DNA from 3 places in the Acerihabitans sp. TG2 genome. Region 1 is predicted to be linked to each of the others. Evidence: predicted binding sites of a transcription regulator. Region 1 holds the regulator's gene; each other region holds the start of a gene.
What was found. The regulator CRP, encoded in region 1, controls carbon source genes, mostly activating them, when cyclic AMP is high. The targets are predictions, from matches to a motif close to ATGTGANNNNNNTCACAT.

Region 1 (2,275 bases):
GGATGAAGTACAGTGTGGCATGGGGCGCACCGGCAAGTTATTTACCTATATGCACTACGGCGTGTTGCCCGATATCCTGACCACGGCAAAAGCCTTGGGTGGCGGGTTTCCCATCAGCGCCATGCTGACCACCGAAGATATTGCTTCGGTGATGACGGTAGGTACCCATGGCACCACCTACGGGGGTAACCCACTGGCCTGTGCGGTGGCGGAAGCCGCCTTGGATGTGATTAATACGCCGGCAGTGCTGGCGGGCATCAATGAACGACACGACCGCTTTATCAGCGCCCTGGAGAAGATAAACCAAAAATACCATCTGTTTGAGGACGTCCGTGGTATGGGCTTGCTATTGGGCGCCGCGTTACAGCCCCAGTACCATGGGCGCGCGCGCGAATTCCTGCATGCCAGTGCGGCTGAAGGTGTGATGCTGCTGGTCGCCGGTCCGGACGTGATGCGTTTTGCGCCATCGCTGGTGGTGGGGTTCGACGATATTGAACTGGGCATGGCGCGCTTTGAAAAAGCCGTGGCCAAGGTTGTCGGCGCTGATGACTAAGCGGTGCGCCGGGTGTTCGTTATTCCCGGCGTTCTTTTAACCGGCGCGACAACGTATTCGCTAACGACGAGCTCACGAAAAAAAAGCGTGGCGCAAGGCACCACGCCCGTTTTATGACACTATCAGCGCGTACCGTAAACGACAATAGTTTTCCCGTGCGCGGAGATGAGGTTTTGATCTTCCAACATTTTCAGAATACGTCCTACCGTTTCACGCGAGCAGCCGACGATCTGGCCTATTTCCTGACGGGTAATCTTGATTTGCATACCGTCGGGATGGGTCATGGCATCGGGTTGCTTCGCCAGATTCAACAGGGTTTGGGCAATTCGCCCGGTAACGTCCAAAAATGCCAAGTTACCCACTTTTTCGGAGGTGACTTGTAAACGATTGGCCATTTGTGCGGACAAACGCATCAATATATCCGGATTCACCTGGATCAACTGGCGAAATTTCTTATATGAAATCTCGGCCACTTCACAGGCGGTTTTCGCCCGTACCCAGGCACTACGTTCTTGACCTTCCTCGAATAAGCCTAGTTCACCAATGAAATCCCCCTGGTTAAGATAGGAGAGGATCATCTCTTTGCCTTCTTCATCCTTAATCAGCACCGCGACGGCACCTTTAACGATGTAATAAAGCGTTTCTGCTTTTTCGCCCTGATGTATAAGCGTACTCTTCGATGGATACTTATGAATATGGCAATGTGACAGGAACCATTCGAGAGTAGGGTCTGTTTGCGGTTTGCCAAGAACCATTCGTTGTTATCCTCTTTTGTCATCGCTGTCCTGATGAAGGACAGCGTATTCCCTATTACGACGCTGTGCTATTTCTCTTACTCCGCAGTAAACGGAGCGACGTAAGGGAACATATTAGGGTCTGGTTTTAGTGATGTTCTGATCGGACTCTTGCCCTTTCATTATCAATGAGCCGATCCAACCTTGTTTTTAACATAGGTTTGATGCAGTGTCTTCTGTTGTCTTGCATCAGCATGATGTATGTTCGCTAACATTGCCACTTTTCAGACAAATATGTAGTCTGGTGTAACGCTTTTCATCTGGAGTCATCTCATGCAAGCACGGGTAAAGTGGGTCGAGGGATTGTCATTTATGGGTGAGTCCGCCTCGGGCCATCAGGTTTTAATGGATGGCAATGCCGGAGAAAAGGCGCCGAGTCCTATGGAAATGGTATTAATGTCGGTTGGTGGGTGCAGTGCGATAGATGTGGTATCGATTTTACAAAAAGGGCGGCAGGATGTACGTGACTGTGAAGTGAAACTGACGTCTGAACGTCGTGACGAGGCGCCGCGTATATTTACCTATATCAATCTACATTTCATCGTAACCGGCAGCGATCTTAGCGACAAATCAGTCGAAAGGGCGGTAGCGCTTTCAGCGGAAAAATACTGTTCTGTGTCGCTGATGCTGGGCCAGTCGGTGCGAATGACCCATAGTTTTGAAGTGCGCGGCGAGACGCTTGTCCCCCACGCTTAGGAAACGTCGCCATACGTTGACATGCGTTGAGATAGTGACGCCAAGACCGTCGCAACGCTACCCACAGATCACAAGGCAGGCTATGTCCATGCCAACCCCCCTTGGCGGATAAGGTGTGGCACCAAGGTGCCGCGTCTTATTGAATCTGTTTTCCTTCCAGCAATTGTTGCACCAGCGGTCCCATGATCAATTCCATGGCCAGGCCCATTTTTCCGCCGGGTACCACCAAGGT
Region 2 (2,275 bases), on a different contig from region 1:
AATCAACAGATGAAAACGTTTATCCTCGCGCAGGAACTGCTCATCATTGACATGCAGTTGGGTCAAATCGTCGGTGACTTGCCGTAATTCTGTGCGCTGCGCATCGGAACCGTTACGGGCAGCCAGCTCAGCCATGGTCGCCTCATAAATCTGCCGTGCCTTTATCAGCGATTTAAGACTAAACTCCTCGTCACTCAGGGCTTGACTGACGCTAGGCAGCGGATCGGCGACAAACACACCGTTGCCGGTACGGATTTCGACCCAGCCGGTAATTTCCAACGCAATCAGCGCCTCACGTATCGACGATCGGCTCACACCCAACTGTTTGGCCAGATCCCGCTCGGACGGAATCATTTCCCCCGGGCTAAACTGACCGGTATTAATACAGTTAATCAGCACATTTGAGATTTGCCGATACAGGCGTTCAACTTTAAGCGTAGGTAGCTCCATTATCCCCTCCTGCGTAAACCCGAAAGCGCCATAACGACCCGATAGATGTCGAATTGCAGGCAAGCGGCAATTGATGAATCCGCAGCCCGCTGAGCGATTCGGGTGAATGAGCGTCGCCAACATACCTGCTACACTATACCTTAAATATGTCCAGTGGCTGGAAGACGGCGACGCAGCTTAACACAGCAGCGAGAGCGGCAAAAAAATTTAATTGCCACGCCGCTGCTATGGTCACGACAATAATGAGATGTAGATCACAGAAACTCGACAAGGTTTAAGGAATAGTTCACTGGTCCAGTGGTCAGGCCACCAGACCTATAATTATTCACATTCTAACCAGCGCCAATCCGGCGATCTGGCGTGTGATTTTGGGCTTTAAAGGAGTGAATTATGGAACACACATGGCGCTGGTATGGCCCCAACGATCCGGTATCATTGGACGATGCACGTCAGGCTGGAGCCACCGGCATTGTTACGGCCCTGCACCATATCCCCAACGGTGAAGTCTGGACCGTGGAAGAGATTAAAAAACGCCAGGCCATCCTGGCGGAAAAAGGGCTGGTATGGTCGGTCGTGGAAAGCGTGCCGGTACATGAATCCATTAAAACCCAAACCGGTGACTACCGTAAGTATATTGCCAACTATCAGCAGTCACTGCGCAATCTGGGCGCCTGCGGTATTGATACCGTATGCTATAACTTTATGCCGATCCTGGACTGGACCCGTACCGACCTGCAATACCTGATGCCCGATGGTTCCAGAGCATTGCGCTTTGATCATATCGCCTTCGCTGCCTTTGAACTGCACATCCTCAAGCGCCCCGGCGCCGAACAGGATTACAATGCCGACGAGCAGCGCCAGGCGGCAGAATATTACGCGGCCATGAGCCAAGAACAGATTGATACACTCACCGCCAATATCATCGCCGGTCTGCCGGGAGCCGAAGAAGGCTATACCCTGGAGCAGTTCCTGGTACAGTTGGCACAGTACGACGGTATAGATAAAACCAAACTGCGCGAGCATATGGCAGAGTTTCTTAAAGCCGTGGTGCCGGTAGCGCAGGAAGCAGGCATTGTGATGGCGGTCCACCCGGACGATCCACCGCGGCCCATCCTTGGCCTGCCGCGTATCGTTTCCACCAGCGACGATATGCAGTGGTTAAAACAGACCGTCGACAGTATCAATAACGGCTTTTGCATGTGCACCGGTTCCTTCGGGGTTCGCGCCGATAACGACTTGGTGAAAATGGCCGAAACCTTTGCCGATCGCATTCACTTTGTACACTTACGTGCCACCAGCCGGGAGCAGAATCCCAAGAGCTTTCACGAGGCCGATCATCTTGACGGCGACGTGGATATGATTGGCGTGGTCAAAGCCATCCTGGCCGAGGAACACCGTCGTCATAAGCTGGGCATCACCCGCGAGATCCCCATGCGTCCGGATCACGGCCACCAAATGCTGGATGATTTGAAGAAAAAAACCAATCCCGGTTATTCCGCCATCGGTCGCCTACGTGGATTGGCGGAAGTGCGTGGCGTCGAACGTGCTATTAAGCAGATCTTTTTTAACGATTAACGCCGCAGCGATAATACAGCCCGTTCTCACCATGAGGGCGGGAAAATCTGCCACCCTCGTCCCACCACACGATGCGCCCGATCACCAGAAAAGCAGCCCGGCAGGGAGTACTATCGCTAACTCGCCGTCCCGCTAACTAGGCTGTGGCCGCATCCAGCACCAGCGTTTGGATTGCCACAGCGACACCGTCTTCCATATTGGTTTTGGTGACAAACTGGCTGGCCGCCTTGATTTCATCGGTGGCATTCCC
Region 3 (2,275 bases), on a different contig from region 1:
TGGCCACCAAACTCACCTGGCGGGGGAGCGTACCGTTGGGGTCGAAGCGGCCGTTTCCCGGCCGCCCGAGTGCCCCTAGGTGCGCTAGACCCGCCACACGCCGTTGCCCCACCGGCCAGCACCCCAGCCGCACACCGGCCCACCCTCGCACCACACTCACGGATTATTATCCTGCCGAAACGCCTGATACACCGACCCCACATTATTAAAATACTCCAGCAACGCGTTAATACACACCTGCACCTTCAACGGCAACTTATCCTTCTGGGTATACACCGCATACACCGGACGCGGATCCGACAAATAACGATTAAACAAAATCTCCACGTTCCCCTGCTTAATCTCATCAAGCACCCACATAATCGGCACATACGCAATCCCGGCACCGGCGGTCAACCAACGGATCAACGTCTGTGAATCATTAGTGGCAAAGCGGCCCTGCGGCGACAAATGCAACGTAATACCCTCGGGGGCGATCAGCTCAAACTCACTATCCGGCCTAACGTCATACTCCAACCAGGAAAAATTACCCATATCACTCGGCTTCTCCGGTGTACCATGAGTCATCAGATAACTCTTTGCCGCGCATACCACCATCGGCATGGCCCCAAGACGCCGGGAAAATAAACTCGAATCCTGCAACGCACCTACCCGCACCACCAAATCCAAACCCGCGGCAATCAAATCCGGCGCGGGAATACCGGTAACCAAATTCACCGACAACCCCGGATACTCCTTCAACATCTCTGTGGTAATCGCCGCCAGAACGTTATGGGCCATGGTGGACGAACTGCCGATGCGCAACGTCCCTATCGGCGTATTATTAAACGCATACAACTGCTCGTGAACGTCATTAAACTCCAGCAACATGCGACGACAGCCCTGATAATAAATCTTGCCCGCTTCGGTCAGGCCAATACTGCGGGTACTGCGGTTAAGAAGCTTCACCTGCAGCTCGTTTTCCAGCTTCGCCACGGTCTGGCTGATGGATGAAACGCTCATTTGCAACTGCCGCGCCGCAGACGTAAAAGAGCCACCCTCAACCACTTTGGCGAAAATCAACATCCGCTTAAGTCTTTCCATTGTTAACCCTGAGTGAAAAGTGATTTAGATCACATATAATTGAAAACATCAGGTATTAAAGGCTATTATAATGCAGTTGGTTTGCCAGATAGCGTAGCGTTGCCTATACAACCTTACTGCCTTTATTACTTTGAAATAAACAGTAACATCCTGGATAGGTCATAGACAATCTGTCTTAAGACGTTATTTCCGCCGGAAAACTCCATAGGCCCTCCTCTCGAGTTCTATACTGACTTAGCACGCACTGGCAATCGTTGCCCGCGGCTAAGAAGACCTTTGTCCGGCAAAATCTCATCTGCACTGGCGGTTGGCAATTATTAAAAAAGGTAAGGAAAAGGTCATGGGTTTTTTCCCGGTTATGGTGATTTTCGGTCTGTCATTTCCGCCGGTATTTTTTGAATTACTGGTCTCAATGCCGCTTTTTTTCCTCCTACGCCGACTGTTTCAACCGACGGGCATTTACGACGTTGTGTGGCATCCGGCGCTGTTTAATACCGCCTTATACTGCTGTGTGTTCTATCTGGTTTCCTGTCTTTTCGTTTGAGGTTGCTGTGAAAACTGTTGCAATAAAAATAATCAGAATCGCGATAACCCTGCTACTGGTTCTCATTGCCGCCATCGCGATATTCCGTGCCTGGGTGTTTTATACCGAATCTCCCTGGACTCGCGATGCAAAATTTACCGCTGATGTGGTGGCCATCTCACCAGACGTCAGCGGCATATTGACCGAGGTGCGTGTCAGTGACAACCAATTGGTCAAACAAGGCGACATCCTGTTTGTTGTCGACCGACCGCGCTATCAGCAGGCTCTCGATGAAGCCCAGGCAGATGTGGATTATTACCAGGCGTTGGTTGCTGAAAAACGCCGCGAAGCCAGCCGAAGACTCCGTTTGGGCACCAGTGCGATGTCTCAAGAGGCGATTGATCAAGCCAGCAATGATTCGGTCACCGTCGGACATCAACTGGCCAAGGCCATTGCCGCCAGGGATCTTGCCAAGATCGATTTGGATCGTACCACTATCCGCGCGCCAGCCGAAGGATGGATCACTAACCTCAACGTTCACGCGGGTGAATTTATCACCCGCGGTACCGTCTCGGTGGCGCTGGTGAAACGTAACTCCTTTTATTTATTGGCCTATATGGAAGAGACCAAATTGGGCGGCATACGTCCGGGTTACCGCGTTGATATCAC

Region 2: the regulator CRP is predicted to act here: its motif matches at 693-710, upstream of uxuA (mannonate dehydratase).
Region 3: the regulator CRP is predicted to act here: its motif matches at 1,101-1,118, upstream of aaeR (HTH-type transcriptional activator AaeR).

The regions. Positions count from the first base shown of each region.
Region 1 is NZ_JAYGJO010000009.1:14,296-16,570, reverse strand. It holds gene argD (bifunctional acetylornithine/succinyldiaminopimelate transaminase) at 1-553, shown strand, start outside; gene crp (cAMP-activated global transcriptional regulator CRP) at 676-1,308, opposite strand; gene SJI19_RS10035 (OsmC family protein) at 1,621-2,043, shown strand; gene SJI19_RS10030 (phosphoribulokinase) at 2,180-2,275, opposite strand, start outside.
Region 2 is NZ_JAYGJO010000004.1:188,711-190,985, forward strand. It holds gene SJI19_RS05360 (FadR/GntR family transcriptional regulator) at 1-450, opposite strand, end outside; gene uxuA (mannonate dehydratase) at 841-2,025, shown strand; gene yidA (sugar-phosphatase) at 2,162-2,275, opposite strand, start outside.
Region 3 is NZ_JAYGJO010000006.1:36,321-38,595, forward strand. It holds gene SJI19_RS07150 (hypothetical protein) at 1-160, opposite strand, end outside; gene aaeR (HTH-type transcriptional activator AaeR) at 157-1,083, opposite strand; gene aaeX (p-hydroxybenzoic acid efflux pump operon protein AaeX) at 1,424-1,627, shown strand; gene aaeA (p-hydroxybenzoic acid efflux pump subunit AaeA) at 1,635-2,275, shown strand, end outside.